One region of the Photorhabdus kleinii genome, then DNA from elsewhere that is predicted to be linked to it. Evidence: predicted binding sites of a transcription regulator. Region 1 holds the regulator's gene; the other holds the start of a gene.

Region 1 (8,222 bases):
GCTAGCTGGAATCGTTTTAAACACAGCAAGGGAACCAGATGCCCCAAATGCAAGCTGTCAGCGGTCGGATCGAAACCACAATAGAGGGAGACAGGGCCCTGCGCCAGTCTCTCCGCTAACGCATTCTCATCCGTCACCTGGGCAATGAGGCCCCGCTCTTGCAGTTGTTTTATCAGGTTATTGCTAGACATTAATGACTCCATTAATTTGTGTATTTTGTCTGTTGTATAAATCGCGATTTAAAAAGAGTGCGGCATAGGATAAAACGCCAATACTATAAGTGCTAGTATTAAAAATGATAATCCACGATTTATGGTGCAAGCCTGTCAACATGCCAGCTATCGCCTTGCCGTTGATAAATAAACCGATCATGGAGCCGGTTTGCACCACCTTGCCAAAATTCAACAGAATCAAAGGTCACTTTGAATCCCCCCCAAAAGCTAGGCAAAGGCACCTCACCATTCAAGAATTTCTGTTTCAATTCAAGGAACTTCCCTTCTAAAACACCGCGTGCGGAAATACGGGAAGATTGTTGTGATGCCCATGCAGCAATCTGGCTATCTCTAGGACGGCTATGGAAATATTTCACCACCTCAACAGGAGAAAGACGTTCCGCTTTACCAAGAAAAGAGACTTGCCTTTCCAAAGGATACCAAGGGAAATGGAGGCTGATTTTATTATTGTGCGCCAAATGTTTCGCTTTCCGGCTGCCTAAATTTGTATAAAAAATCAGACTATTTGTATCAAAATGCTTCAATAACACAATACGTTGATACGGTTGACCATTCTCATCGACCGTCGCTATAGACATTGCTGTGGGATCACTCAACTTAGCGTCACATGCTTGATTAAGCCAACGCTCAAAAAGTTCGATGGGCTCTTCAGTCAAATCCTTACGTCTTAACCCACCACGAATATATTCACGGCGTAATTCTGCAACATCAAATTCATTATGTTCTGACATTAACGTAGCTCTGTTTATGACTCACTAAATACCCAATAGCTTATCATTGTTATTGATTAATAACAGGATAAATCGCTCCTAAAATAGTTTCAGTACTCGCACCGGTAACAGAGGGTAAATTCCCTGGCACACCTGACATTGTACGGAATGCTAACCAAGCAAATGCCAGTGCTTCCATATCATCACCGCTTAGGCCATATTTATCTGTCGGGCAAACCTCCGTCCCCGGTAATAAGGCAGAAAGTCGACTCATTATCTGCGGGTTACGTGCGCCACCACCACAAACCAACAGACGTTCACATCCACCACTCAACATAATTTGCTGTGATACAGACGCTGCTGTCAGCTCGGCCAGCGTTGCCTGAACATCGACAGGAGATATGTCAGGAAAGTTAACTAATTGCGCCTCCAACCAACTCATATTGAAATACTCCCGACCTGTGCTTTTAGGGGCTGGTCGTGAAAAATAGTGATCAGAAAGCATTTGTCCGAGCAATTTGTTATTAACAACACCTTCTCGTGCCCATTGCGCATCTTTATCATAAGGTTTTTTCTGATGACGCCATACCCAACTATCCATCAGCATATTACCCGGACCTGTGTCATACCCTTTGACAGGTGATCCAGGTAATAGCGTCGTTATATTGGCAATACCACCGATATTGAGAATTATCCTTCGTTCTGTCGAATGGCCTAATACGGCGAAATGAAAAACTGGAACTAATGGCGCTCCCTGCCCACCATATGCCATATCCCTCCGACGAAAATCGCCAACCACAGTTATCCCAGTCAAAGCTGCAATACGGTTATTGTCGCCAAGTTGCATAGTGAAAGGCGTATGACTATCTGGCTCATGCCAAACGGTTTGCCCATGACATCCCACAGCAGTAATATCACTTGTAGTTAACCCTGTTTTAATCAGTAAGCCTTGTACAGCTTCAGCGAATAAAGAACCAAGTTCATAATCCAACCGACCGATTGCCGATAATGTCGTTTGCTGCCCTTGACAGACTGCGAGAATTTTCTGTTTTAATTCGTATGGGAATGGATGCGAATAACTGGCTTGCTGAGCAACAACTTTATCATTGATTGCGGCAAGCACCACATCAACGCCATCCAGACTTGTACCCGACATTACACCAATATAACGACCTGACTTCATAACCATTTAATTTGCCTTCCTGCTTAGAATCTGTCTTGATAAAATCAGAAACCATGCCAATAACTATAAAGCGCAGTGGTTTTGGCTGTATATGACTAATAGACAAACGAAGGAATAAAACCTGAGTTTTGGAAACAACTTCACAAAAAATGCTGAATTTTTCATTAATAGCTATTTCTTTTAAAAATCTCTATTGACGTTTAATATATGTTTAGCACTAGATTGCTAATGTACTGATATTCTATTTGAATAAACTTTTTATTACTTATTGCCAATGCCGGTTGTTAGCCTGATTGCCCAGTGAGCTATCAGATTTCCGCAGTCAGGCATCGAAATTAGGAGTTACTATGTTTAAGCACTTTTTAGTTAGCGCGGTTGCCGTTGCTTCATTATCAGGCTGTGTCAACACCGATTCTCTTTCTGGTGATACCTACACTGCTGGACAAGCTAAGCAGGTCCAAACTGTCTCTTACGGCACAGTTGTTTCTGTTCGTCCTATCAATATTCAGGCGAGCAGCAATGAGAATGTATTAGGCGCGATTGGTGGTGCAGTTCTAGGAGGCCTTGTTGGTAATACTATTGGTGGTGGCAGCGGCAACACATTAGCAACTGCCGCGGGTGCGATTGCCGGTGGTGTCGCGGGCCAAAATGTTCAGGGAGCTCTTAACACAACTAAAGGTGTAGAACTCGAAATTCGTCGTGACAGTGGTGAAAGCATCATTGTTGTTCAAAAACAAGGCAAAACACTCTTTCATAAAGGCCAACGTGTAAGAATCGCAGGCCAAGGTAGTAATATTACTGTTTCACCTCGACAATAAGATATAGATAAGAAAACCGTGACTTCATTTTAGTAAGTCGCGGTCTTCTTTCATCCGGTTAGCATTTCATGGATATCGTCATTACTATCTATTTTGTAATTGGATAATATTTTGCTCTAACTTCTGAACTAAAGTGGAAAGAAAAGCAAGTTCCTCGCGTGAAATACCTCCCAGAATCTCATTTCTTGTGGATTCAATAACACCATCTAACTCCCTAATAACCGATGCAGAATCTTCAGTTAGCTTGATTCTCTTTGCACGACGATCATTGGCACAAGTATGCCGGGTGATAAGTTTTTTTTCCTCAAGCTGATCTAATGTCCTGACTAAAGATGGTTGCTCGATACCGATAGCTTTCGCCAACTGTATCTGAGATTGCTCCTGAGGTAACCGGCTAATATTGTATAACGTTACCCAATGAGTCTGAGTTAATTCTAACGGCTTTAAACGATAGTCAATTAAAGCACGCCAAATACGAACTAACCGTGCCAGATCTGATCCCAATGTAGATTCCAATTGTCCCTCCTTAAATAACTAGCCTACTAAACATAACAGCCAAATTTTTCTAAATCAGGCTAACTAGCCTTAAAAAAGTATATATAACTTCTGTATAATCACAGTAAATTCTTAGTAACTAACTAATTCAGGTAACTATAACCAAGAATAACTAAACTTAATTTAAACTCAGAACAAACAATCAACATACAATATTTTTACCATAAAAACTATCAGAACTACGAATACAAACAAACAGAAACCAATAAATATCATTCAATACTTTATTCAAAGTACTATAAGAATAGCTGTCATCTAAATGCTAAGCTATCTATTTTTACATTAATGTTGTTTTTATTTTACATTTATCACACAATCAAGCTTAAAATTCCATTTAAAACATAAAGTTATGAAAACATCAAATAAGCTCACTTAGCCTTTCCGTTAATCAAGAAATAAAAAAATAACAAACAAAATACTTAAAATTATAGTAGAACATTTATAACTTTGCCAAAAATATAACCCTATATAAGTAAATCATTGAATTGTTAATCCCAATAACCTCAAAAATCGATAATTAAAACAGTGATGGCTGCTCAGGTGGTTCTTCATCTATCTGATTTTGTGCTCTCAATGCACGTAAATATCTTTGCCGGCACAGTCGCAATACTTCACGCTTTTGCCCATCTGACATTTTCATCCAATTAAATCTTTCTTCCCGGCTACGATAACACCCCAGACAAAAACCCCGCTCATTCGCCTGACAAATTCCTCGACAAGGACTGGGAATAGCAAAAAACTCTAGTTGCTCAGCCATCACATCCCGTTTCCTATACAATTCACATACTATATTTAATTATAAACCTAGATAAGAATAAATTATAATTATGGACAAATTGAACTGTAACCGTAAGACACGTTATAGTTAGTGGTTTTTGTGCGATCTACCGCACAAAAATATTGGTAAAACCATTAAATTAGAGGTAATTATGCGTTTACTCCATACCATGATCCGTGTTGGTGACCTACAACGCTCCATTAATTTTTACACTGAAGTGTTAGGAATGCGCCTGTTGCGCACCAGTGAAAACACCGAATATAAATACTCACTCGCCTTCGTTGGCTACGCTGATGAAAGCGAAGGAGCAGTAATCGAGTTGACCTATAATTGGGGAGTTGACCATTACGAAATGGGAAATGCCTTTGGTCACATCGCATTAGGTGTTGATAATGTCGCAACCACTTGCGAATCTATTCGCAAAGCAGGTGGTAACATTACCCGTGAAGCGGGTCCTGTAAAAGGCGGAACAACCATTATTGCTTTCGTTGAAGATCCAGATGGCTACAAAATTGAACTTATTGAAAACAAAAATGCCAGCAACGCTCTGGGTAACTCAATCTGATGTCTGACAAAAAAGAGCCAAACGTCCTTAGTGGACGTTTTAGAGGTTATTACCCTGTTGTTATTGATGTTGAAACTGGCGGTTTTAATGCCAAAACAGATGCATTACTTGAAATTGCCGCCGTTACACTGGAGATGGATGGTGAAGGTTGGCTAACGCCTGGCGAATCACTTCACTTCCATATTGAGCCATTTGAAGGAGCCAATCTTGAACCAGCAGCCCTAGAATTCACCGGCATTGATCCATTAAATCCGCTACGTGGGGCAGTGAGCGAATATGAAGCTCTACACGCTATTTTTAAAATGGTTCGTAAAGGGATAAAAAATAATCATTGTAATCGGGCAATTATCGTTGCTCACAATGCTAACTTCGATCACAGCTTTGTTATGGCTGCCGCGGAACGCACTGGACTAAAACGAAATCCGTTTCATCCGTTTGCAACTTTTGACACCGCTGCTTTAGGTGGTCTGGTGTTAGGACAAACAATCTTAGCAAAAGCCTGCATCACAGCCGGCATCCCATTCGATAATAATCAGGCTCACAGTGCTTTATATGATACTGATCGTACCGCTGAATTATTCTGTGAAATGGTCAACCGTTGGAAACAACTTGGTGGCTGGCCATTAGCAACAACCGCAGAAAAAACTGGATAAATAGCCGAATGGCTAGATTAATATAATCAAATCTAAACAATAATACCCCCCATATATCAACATATGGGGGGATAGCATAATAATCTATACCCGTCATCTTTCAAGTTGCCTCTTTGTTGGCTGCACTCGCTCACCACGGTCACATAGTTACCTATGCTCCCGGGGATTCACTCCCTTGCCGTCGCGATGCATCTTGAAATCCATAGGGTATATAAGTAATTAAAAAATTACTCTGTCGCGTTTTCGTCCTGAGAACGATATTTATCAGCAGTTTCTTTGATTAATGTTTGTAACTCACCACGCTGATACATTTCAATGATAATATCGCATCCACCTATCAACTCACCTTCCACCCAAAGCTGAGGAAAAGTTGGCCAATTAGCATATTTTGGCAATTCTGCACGAATATCTGGATTTTGCAAAATATCTACGTAAGCAAAACGTTCACCACACGCAGATAAAGCCTGAACCGCCTGCGCAGAAAAGCCACAATTTGGCAATTTAGGAGAACCTTTCATATACAATAAAATCGGGTTTTCTTTAATTTGGCGCTCAATCTTCTCTATAGTAGTCGTCATTTTTATTTCCTTTAAACCAACAGTCTGTTGATAACCAACATCGTCACAATATTGCGGAGAATACCATTTTCTCTCACTAATATGTATCCTGATCTCTTCGTATCCTGACACAGATGACATGATTTTCACGGTTATTTATTGTAGAGGTTGTTAAGATGACAGACACAATAGCGGCAGAAAAACAAAGAGCAGATAAAGAGGCTATCTGCCCAATTTCCTTTCAACGTAAAGCCCAATTTTTAAATCATCTAACCCGTTCAAAACATCAGGCAAAGATCAAGCAAAGAGCGGCAAAAATGGCAATCATCACCAACGTGCTGACAGCAGTAAATAAACCAAGCTTCAAATCGGTATTCATAGAGCCTCCTCAGAATAAAAAGTTTATAACGACAAAAACCAGTCTATTGAGATGGTTAATTGCCCTTACATAAGGAAAAGTATAAATAGCGATTACCACACATTTTATAACACTGATTATTGCTTTCACTTTTGAGCCAGATCAGACAAAATCCAGGATTTATCGCTAACTTATTGCTAGTCCTTCTATGTAAAGGGCTAGCAAGCGATTAACAAAGCGTTTTAAATTTAGACCAAAAGGTCAGGAGTCTTTCACCTCATGGCAACGATCAAAGATGTGGCTAAGCACGCTGGCGTCTCAACCACCACCGTATCCCATGTTATTAATAAAACCCGCTTCGTCGCTGAAGATACTAAAGCTGCTGTTTGGACTGCTATTAAGGCACTGAATTATTCACCCAGTGCCGTTGCCCGCAGTCTGAAAGTTAACCACACAAAATCGATCGGATTACTGGCAACGTCCAGTGAAGCCCCCTATTTTGCTGAAGTCATTGAGGCTGTTGAAAACAGTTGTTATAGCAAAGGCTATACGCTGATTTTATGTAACTCACACAATAACATTGATAAACAGAAAGCCTATCTAGCCATGCTGGCACAAAAACGTGTGGATGGACTGCTAATTATGTGTTCAGAATACCCGGAACAGTTGTTGGGAATGTTGGAAGATTATCACAATATTCCAATGGTCGTCATGGATTGGGGACAGGCCAGAAGTGATTTCACCGATACTATTATTGATAATGCATTCCACGGCGGTTATCTAGCTGGTCGTTATCTTATCGAACGTGGTCATCGTGATATTGGCGCGATCCCCGGCCCTCTGGCACGAAATACCGGTGGTGGTCGTCATCAAGGATTCTTAAAGGCGTTAAAAGAAGCCAACATTCCGATCAGAGAAGAATGGGTTATTCAGGGGGATTTTGAACCAGAATCGGGCTATAAAGCCATGCATCAAATCTTGAATCAAAAACAGCGCCCGACTGCGGTTTTCTGCGGCGGAGATGTTATGGCTATGGGGGCGATTTGTGCTGCTGATGAATTAGGATTACGCGTCCCACAGGATATTTCTGTCATCGGTTATGACAATATACGCAACGCTCGTTATTTCTCTCCGGCATTGACCACCATTCATCAACCAAAAGAACGACTGGGGCAGATGGCCTTTTCCATGTTACTGGACAGAATAATCAATAAACGTGAAGATGCACAAACTATTGAAGTACATCCACGTTTGGTTGAGCGACGTTCTGTCGTGGATGGTCCATTTATCGACTATCGTCGTTAATTCGTTTTATTCATCTTGAAGCCATTCAGCATTAAGAGTTTCACTATCGCCAAGATAGTCAAGCAGCCAACTTAATGCTGGAGAATGGCTGTTTTGAACCCATGCCAAACAACATGGACTGTCTGGTAAAGGCTGTTCCAGTTCCAGCACGGTTAGTTTATTCTGCCGAATAAGCGGCATTGCCCTATGCTTAGGCACCATTCCTACACATAACCCTTCGTTTAGACAAGACAGACCGGACTCCCAATCAGGAACCACCAACCGGCGCTGATTATCCAGATTCCAAGTGTCACGCTTCGGTAAATTACGGGATGTATCTTCAAGACACAAACTTGGATAAGGCCGCATTTGATCATCAGATAACGGACCCGGCAACTGGGTTAGCGCATGGTCAGCGCTAACCACACATAACCAGGGCATAAACCCCATATCTCGGAAACTATACCTTTCTCCGACTGGAGCCGCCCGGGTTGCACCAATTGCAACATCAACTTGACTATTCACCAG
Region 2 (8,222 bases), 110 kb from region 1:
AAGTCCCGTTTGATAGCAGCCTCGGCTAACTCACGGCGCAGCGGTTCTGGCACTTCAGCCCAGTGCGGAATGCGAATACGGCGCAGGTACTGCGCTTGGAAGCGTAGGAATCCACCTCGCATTTTCGTTGAATAGGTCGCCACAAACAGACGAGTGACAGCGGATAGCAGAACAGCCTGCAAGGCCCGTAAATCCCAGTCGTCTGACGTGACGTAGTAGAGGTTGTGATGAGGATACAGTTCACCATCTTCATAGACGATATGCGCCTGTCCCTTGATATCTGGAATCAGGAGCTTTGGCCTCGCAGCCAACGACGGCGTGATGCGGTCAATTGTGCGATACCAGTTGGCCGGAGCTTTCTGCGCACAGTGACGCCCAGCGATCACCTCTCGTCGAACCTCAAGGTAGCGCCGCAGACGGGGATACTCGTCAAGATCGACCAGTCCGCCCTGCTCAGCAAAGGGGTTGATAACACCCAGACCGCGCCAGTCGCAACACCGATCCCGACCTTACACCCTGCCTCTTCCAGCAGGGGAAAGTCCCCCTCCAGACGGCGAATAACCGCCATCTGGTCGAATGACTCCAGCAACCACGGCTCCGAACCGTTGGTCACTTGGGCAAGTTCACGCACCGGGCCGACTTCCTTCGGCAGCGAGGGTGCTTTGAGCAAACCTGCCAATGCGGTCAGCGTCGCCCGGTCAATAGCCGGGCGGTAAGCGATGCGCGTTGACCCCGGCACTTCACGGCTGATGATAGTGATTGCTGGGTAGGCAATCACATCGGAGTGGAAGGCAGGTGTATCCGCCATGTCGACATAGACTTTCAGGTGGAACCGCTCGGCTACGAGGCTGCGCAGTGGCCCGCCATAGCGGTTTTTCATCCAGCGATCAGCGCAGATGAAGCCTAGGCTGCCACCATCCGACAAAACCGACAGAGACCGCTCGATGAAGGGAATGTAAATATCTGCCCGGTCATACATCGTCAGGTAACGACCGCGATATTCGGCAAGCAGCGGCGCCGGAATCAACTCCTGACGGACATAGGGTGGGTTGCCAACCACAAAATCGAATTGCCCCTCCAGCGGTGCCAGCAGGAAATCGCCTTGCGACAGCCAGTAACTAGCCAACGTTGCCGCAGCATTCGCAGCGATCCCTTGCCGCCTGAGCAGTGCAACAACGGCAGCTTTGGTGCTCTTAAAGGTCTCGTAGTGCAGTTCCACCGCCCGGATTGCATCGGTTAGTTCGTCGAGCGCGGAACCGCTCGGCCTTGCTGCCCGCCATGCACTCAGTAGCCGCTCAATGATCGGCAACAGAAAGTCGCCACCACCAAATGACGGCTCCAAAAGCCGCTTTTCGTGAAGCGGTTGATCCTCTGTGTAACCAACCAAGTCGAGAATGAAATCCACCACCTCAGAGCGCGTGAAAATGGCCCCTCGGGCTTCGAGCCCGCCCTCCGTCGCCAAAGCCTCAGTCGCTACCGTGACGGGACATACAGGCACTGCAACAGCTCTAGGAGTAACCATGCTGCGCACGCTGTCTGCGGCATCTAGTTGTTGGGTCATCCCAAATCCTCATTGGCGCGGCGTGATGACGCCGACGTGCTTGTAAAGTGTGGTTCGGGACACGCCATAACGGCGGGCTACCTCGGCCACCTGAATATCGGGATCGCGCAACAGGGCTTTGATCTCGCGCTCCTGCTGGTCGTCTAGCTTCGGTTTGCGGCCACGTGCGCGGGCTGCTGCAAGCCCGGCCTGCTTGAGCGCGTCGCGCTGCAGGTCCAGGTGCCGGTCTATGCCGGACGCGGGATCATTCCCACTCAATAGTCGCCGGTGGTTTACCACTGACATCATAGACAACTCTCGATATCCCATTGACTTCATTGATGATCCGGTTAGAAACCCGGCCCAAGAAATCGTATGGCAAATGCGCCCAATGTGCGGTCATAAAATCAATCGTTTCTACTGCCCGTAACGAAACAACCCAGTCATATTTACGACCATCCCCCATCACGCCCACGGAGCGAACTGGCAAGAATACGGTAAACGCCTGGCTGACTTTATTGTACAAATCAGCCTTGTGCAGCTCTTCGATGAAAATAGCATCAGCCAGACGCAGCAGATCGCAGTACTCTTTCTTCACTTCACCCAGTACACGAACACCCAAGCCAGGGCCTGGGAATGGATGACGGTTCAACATGTCATAAGGCAATCCCAATTCCAAGCCAATCTTACGCACTTCATCTTTGAATAACTCTTTCAGCGGTTCCACCAAACCCAATTTCATCTCTTCCGGCAAACCACCTACGTTATGATGAGATTTGATAACGTGTGCTTTGCCTGTCGCAGATGCTGCTGATTCGATGACATCCGGATATATAGTGCCCTGTGCCAGCCATTTAACCTGAGCCTGTTTGCTCGCCTCTTCATCAAAGACTTCAACAAATACACGACCAATTGTTTTACGCTTCTCTTCAGGATCATTGATGCCAGCCAGTGCAGTAAGGAAGCAGTCTTCTGCTGGGACATGAATAATATTCAGCCCAAATTTACCGGCAAACATTTCCATCACCTGCTCAGCTTCATTCAAACGCAGTAAACCATTATCAACAAATACACAGGTCAGGCGGTTACCAATTGCGCGATGCAGTAACAATGCGGTGACAGAGGAATCAACACCACCGGACAGCCCCAAAATAACGTGATCTTCACCAACCTGTTCACGCAGGCGTACAACGGTATCTTCGATAATAGAAGCAGGTGTCCACAGCGCTTCACATTGGCATACATCCAGTACAAAACGTTCCAATATACGCTGCCCCTGATGGGTATGGGTGACTTCCGGGTGGAATTGCACGCCATAAAAACGTTTTTCTTCATTTGCTATGATGGCAAATGGACAGGTATCAGTGCTGGCGATAGTGACAAAGTCCTCGGGAATTGCAGTAACTTTATCACCGTGACTCATCCATACATCCAATAATGGTTTACCTTGCTCATTTAATGAATCTTGAATCCCACGGAATAATGCACTCTCCGCTTTAATCTCAACCTGGGCATAACCAAATTCACGCTCAGTAGAATCTTCTACCTTACCACCAAACTGTACTGACATCGTTTGCATACCATAGCAAACGCCCAGAACCGGAACGCCAGCGTTAAAAACATATTCAGGTGCACGTGGACTTCCTTGTGCTGTGGTACTTTCCGGACCACCGGAAAGAATAATACCGCTTGGGTTGAATTCGCGGATTTGCTGTTCAGTGACATCCCATGCCCAAAGTTCACAATAAACCCCGATTTCACGGATACGGCGAGCAATCAATTGAGTATATTGCGAACCAAAATCAAGGATAAGAATGCGGTGTTGATGGATATTAGTTGTCATGTGCGGTGAATTCCAAAAAAACAAGTAACAAATAAAAGATAAGTGGCCCTTATATGGGCCACAATAAATATGGATTACAAACCTAACCGGTAGTTTGGAGACTCTTTGATAATGGTGACATCGTGAACGTGGCTTTCCTGAATACCGGCATTACTAATGCGAACAAATTCTGCTTTGGTTCTCAATTCATCAATAGTTGCACAGCCAGTCAGCCCCATACAGGAACGCAAGCCTCCCATTTGCTGATGGACAATGTTTTTCAGCAAACCTTTATAGGCTACACGGCCTTCAATACCTTCCGGTACCAGCTTGTCTGCGGCATTATCAGTTTGGAAATATCGATCAGAAGAACCTTTGGACATCGCCCCCAATGATCCCATGCCGCGATAAGATTTAAATGAACGCCCCTGGTAGAGCTCAATTTCTCCTGGTGATTCTTCTGTCCCTGCCAGCATAGAGCCCACCATAACACATGACGCTCCTGCGGCGATGGCTTTGGCAATATCGCCAGAGAAACGAATACCACCATCAGCAATAACTGGAATACCGGTGCCTTCCAACGTTTCAACAGCATCAGAGATAGCCGTAATTTGTGGCACCCCTACACCGGTAACAATACGGGTAGTGCAGATAGAACCGGGACCAATACCGACTTTAACCGCATTGACGCCAGCCTCTACCAGCGCTTTTGCGCCTTCCCCAGTCGCCACGTTACCACCAATAATTTGTAGATTCGGGTATTTAGCGCGGGTTTCACGGATACGTTGCAGTACCCCTTCAGAATGACCATGCGAGGAATCAATAAGCAGAACATCAACACCGGCGGCAACCAATGCATCAATACGCGCTTCATTGCCAGCACCGGCACCAACCGCAGCACCAACACGTAAACGACCACGTTCATCCTTACAGGCGTTCGGTTTACGTTCTGCTTTCTGAAAATCTTTAACCGTGATCATGCCAAGTAGATGAAAGTTTTCATCAACTACCAGCGCTTTTTCGACACGTTTTTCGTGCATTTTTTGCAACACAACTTCACGGGCTTCACCTTCTTTTACTGTCACCAGACGCTCTTTAGGCGTCATTACCGCAGTAACAGGCTGATCCAAATCGGTAACGAAACGCACATCACGGCCAGTAATAATACCAACCAACTCATTTCCTTCAGTGACAACCGGATAACCCGCAAAACCATTACGTTCTGTCAATTCCTTAACTTCACGCAGCGTTGTTTTAGGTGCCACAGTGACTGGATCTGTCACTACCCCACTCTCATGTTTTTTGACTCGGCTAACTTCTTCTGCCTGACGCTCAATGGACATATTTTTATGGATAAAACCCATTCCACCTTCCTGAGCCAACGCAATAGCCAAACCGGATTCGGTGACGGTATCCATAGCGGCAGACAACATAGGAACTTTCAAACGAATGGAGGAAGTCAGTTGAGTAGACAGGTCAGCAGTGTTAGGTAAAACAGTAGAGTGGGCAGGAACTAACAGAACATCATCAAAGGTTAAAGCTTCTTTTTTAATTCGTAACATAAGCAATATCTCACCAAGCTGCTGAAAATTTAAGGAATAAAATATTGCCGCGGCATTATACAGAACGTAATCGGTTGCCTCCAGCATTTTATTAAAAAATTTCTTGCTTACTTCATGATGAAGGTTAGTATCAGCATATTAAGTTATTGTTTTGAAATTTGATCTTTCTCACATGTCACTACCTTTTAATACTGGAATTTTTTCTGTCAGCCGTCTCAATCAGACGGTTCGGCAACTGCTCGAAATGGAAATGGGCAGAATTTGGCTAAGCGCTGAAATATCCAATTTCTCTCACCCCGCCTCCGGGCACTGGTATTTCACGCTGAAAGATGAGCGTGCCCAAGTGCGGGCGGCAATGTTTCGCAGTAGCAATCAACGGGTAACATTCAGGCCACAAAATGGTCAGCAAGTTTTGGTTCGCGCGACAATCACGCTTTATGAACCAAGAGGAGATTACCAGCTTATTGTTGAAAATATGCAACCCGCCGGTGATGGCCTGTTACAGCAACAGTTTGAATTATTGAAACAAAAACTTGATACCGAAGGATTATTTGACCAAAGCCACAAGAAGCCCCTGCCATCCCCTGCTCAACAGCTTGGTGTCATTACTTCAACCAGTGGCGCAGCCCTGCATGATATTTTGAATATTTTAAAGCGCCGTGATCCATCATTACCCATCATCATTTATCCAACAGCGGTTCAGGGCACAGAAGCACCGTTACAGATTATCCGGGCTATTGAATTAGCTAATGAGCGTCGGGAGTGTGATGTATTGATTGTTGGGCGCGGTGGTGGCTCGCTGGAAGACTTATGGAGTTTCAACGATGAACATGTCGCCAGAGCCATTTTTCACAGTGATATTCCGATAGTCAGTGCGGTCGGTCATGAAACAGATGTCACCATTGCTGATTTTGTGGCAGATTTACGCGCCCCGACGCCATCAGCGGCCGCTGAGTTAGTTAGCCGTAATCAGCTCGAATTATTACGTCAAATTCAGTCGCAACAACAGCGGTTGGAAATGGCAATGGATTATTTCTTTGCCCAGAAACAACGTGTTTTCAGTCTGTTATCTCATCGTTTACAGCAACAACACCCTCATTTACGACTAGCGCGTCAGCAAAACTTACTGGTCAATTTACGCCAGCGACTCACTGACAGCTTGCAACGGTACTTAAAGCAAAGCAGCCTGGCTTATGAGAAATTGCAGCAACGGCTCTGGTACGTGGAACCTAGCTCGCAAATCCACCAGTATAGCCAACAGATTCAGCAACAAGATTTTCGGTTAAGACAAGCGATTGAAAGGCAAATCAGCCGTTCCAGAGAAAAATTTGCCATTTCCTGTTCACGGATGGAAGCCGTTAGCCCTCTGGCAACACTGGCCCGTGGTTACAGCATCAGTCAAGCATCGGATGGAAAATTACTGAAACAAACCAAACAGGTACATGTTGGTGATGTCCTGAATACCCGTTTACAAGATGGCTGGATTGAAAGTGAAGTGTTAAAAATCAAAAAAGAACGGAAAAAACGATCTGCAAATCTGAAATAGTGGCCTTCCTTTGCCACTTATTTCTCCTACAAGTCAGAAACGAATTTCTGCGCCGACAATATAAGTCCGGCCCCGAGCGGTTTGATTAGCAGAAGTGGATTCATTCATTAATGCAGCCGTATTATTCATACGATTAAGTGCTTCAGAATAGTTTTTGTTTGTCAAATTCTGTACCAAGAATTTAAGTAGCACATTTTTATTTATTTTATAATCACTGTAAAAATCGACCACGGTTGGAATTTTTTTCTCCTTTTCCATCACCGTTCGTCCATCACTGTCCTGATTATAAGGATCTGAATCTAGCTTATAGGAATTACCGGCATATTTAACTATCGCTCCAATACGAAGTTTTTCGCCTAATAAGCGAACCCCTGTATCCAAAGTCATAAAACTTTCAGGTAATTGTGATACAGGATCTGCCCCAAAAATCGATGTAGAAATAGAAGTCGGTTGGCTTGTTTTTTGTCGACTATAAGCCAATTTGCTATAAAATACACCGGCATCATAATCAGCAGAGACTTCATAGCCGCGCATTCTTACCGGAGTTATGCTATTGCTATAAATATGTATACCGAAATTTGAGTCAACATGCTTCCAATCTTCTTCTGATAATTTCGAAGATTGGCATACCCTACCATCTTTACACAGAGCATATAAATCACTACTGATGTAATTCTTTATCTTAGTATGATACCAGGCTGCTTTCAGACGGAAAGTATCTCCTTTTACAATCATGTCTGGACGGTAACTATTAAAGCCGATTTGATAAGTATCCGATTTTTCTCCTTTCAGGAATGGATTAATTGATGGGCCACCTTCATTGCCATAGAAGATTTCCTGTACGTTCGGCGCTCTCATTGAATGAGTATAACTCACAAAAGGCTGGAATTCAGGAATGATTTCCGCTGATAGCAGAAAGCTTGGATTAAATCCACGCTCTTTCAAATTCAATTCGGCTTTACCTTGCGGGAAACAGTTAACTCGTGGCTCACAGGCTGGTTTATGGCCCTTTACACTATAATCAATATAATTAAGATTAATATTAGCTTGGTAAATATCACGAGTAATTTTCAATCCGCTATAAATACTGGCAATATTTTGTTTACCACTTGGTGCGAAACTATTATTTTCTTTTGCTTCGCCATCTTTCTTTTTATATTCCTTCTTTTTCTCTTCATCTTCCTCTTCTATATCAGAGTAAATACTATCAGTCGTCTTACTATATTCAGTTTTCATCAACTTACCACCGAATATCAGATCAAAATCTGTATCGCCGTAATTAAAACGGCTGATGTTACTGAGATTAATAGCGTTTGACTTATTTTTAGTTTTGCTTTTTGTCAATGCATTAAGTGCAGTATTATATATTTGATCACTTCCACTAGTGCTAACTAACAATTTCATATCAACCAATTCACTGAATGGCTTATAGTTGTATTTCAGATAAAAATCCTCGCTATCAATATGACGATGGGTAAATTTATTGTGATACAATCGACCACTTAATTCCATATCATGAAATTCATTTGACTTAATATTTAATTTCATTAATTGCGAATTTGGTTTCTGTTTAAAATATTTATTGGTACCAAATTCATCACTTGATATTCCATCCCCATTTTTATAATTTGCATCAATTGAATGTCCACTGACGGCCAACATAGCGCCAACTGATCCTTCAGAACTAAAAACCTGAGTTTTACCAGCGACGGCTATCATGCCATTATGACCAATGCCATTATCGCCATAGAG

Evidence for each region. The regulator PurR, encoded in region 1, represses purine synthesis genes. The targets are predictions, from matches to a motif close to CANGCAAACGTTTGCNTG.
Region 2: the regulator PurR is predicted to act here: its motif matches at 4,988-5,005, upstream of guaB (IMP dehydrogenase).

The regions. Positions count from the first base shown of each region.
Region 1 is NZ_JAJAFY010000001.1:236,011-244,232, reverse strand. It holds gene tyrS (tyrosine--tRNA ligase) at 1-191, opposite strand, end outside; gene pdxH (pyridoxamine 5'-phosphate oxidase) at 311-964, opposite strand; gene anmK (anhydro-N-acetylmuramic acid kinase) at 1,014-2,126, opposite strand; gene LG003_RS01115 (outer membrane lipoprotein) at 2,474-2,944, shown strand; gene slyA (transcriptional regulator SlyA) at 3,029-3,460, opposite strand; gene LG003_RS01105 (DUF1289 domain-containing protein) at 4,017-4,256, opposite strand; gene gloA (lactoylglutathione lyase) at 4,429-4,842, shown strand; gene rnt (ribonuclease T) at 4,842-5,495, shown strand; gene LG003_RS01090 (Grx4 family monothiol glutaredoxin) at 5,723-6,073, opposite strand; gene LG003_RS01085 (hypothetical protein) at 6,229-6,504, shown strand; gene purR (HTH-type transcriptional repressor PurR) at 6,690-7,715, shown strand; gene punR (DNA-binding transcriptional activator PunR) at 7,722-8,222, opposite strand, start outside.
Region 2 is NZ_JAJAFY010000001.1:123,710-131,931, reverse strand. It holds gene LG003_RS00570 (TaqI-like C-terminal specificity domain-containing protein) at 1-386, opposite strand, end outside; gene LG003_RS00565 (Eco57I restriction-modification methylase domain-containing protein) at 383-1,561, opposite strand; gene LG003_RS00560 (helix-turn-helix domain-containing protein) at 1,571-1,819, opposite strand; gene guaA (glutamine-hydrolyzing GMP synthase) at 1,806-3,383, opposite strand; gene guaB (IMP dehydrogenase) at 3,458-4,924, opposite strand; gene xseA (exodeoxyribonuclease VII large subunit) at 5,097-6,470, shown strand; gene LG003_RS00540 (TonB-dependent receptor domain-containing protein) at 6,504-8,222, opposite strand, start outside.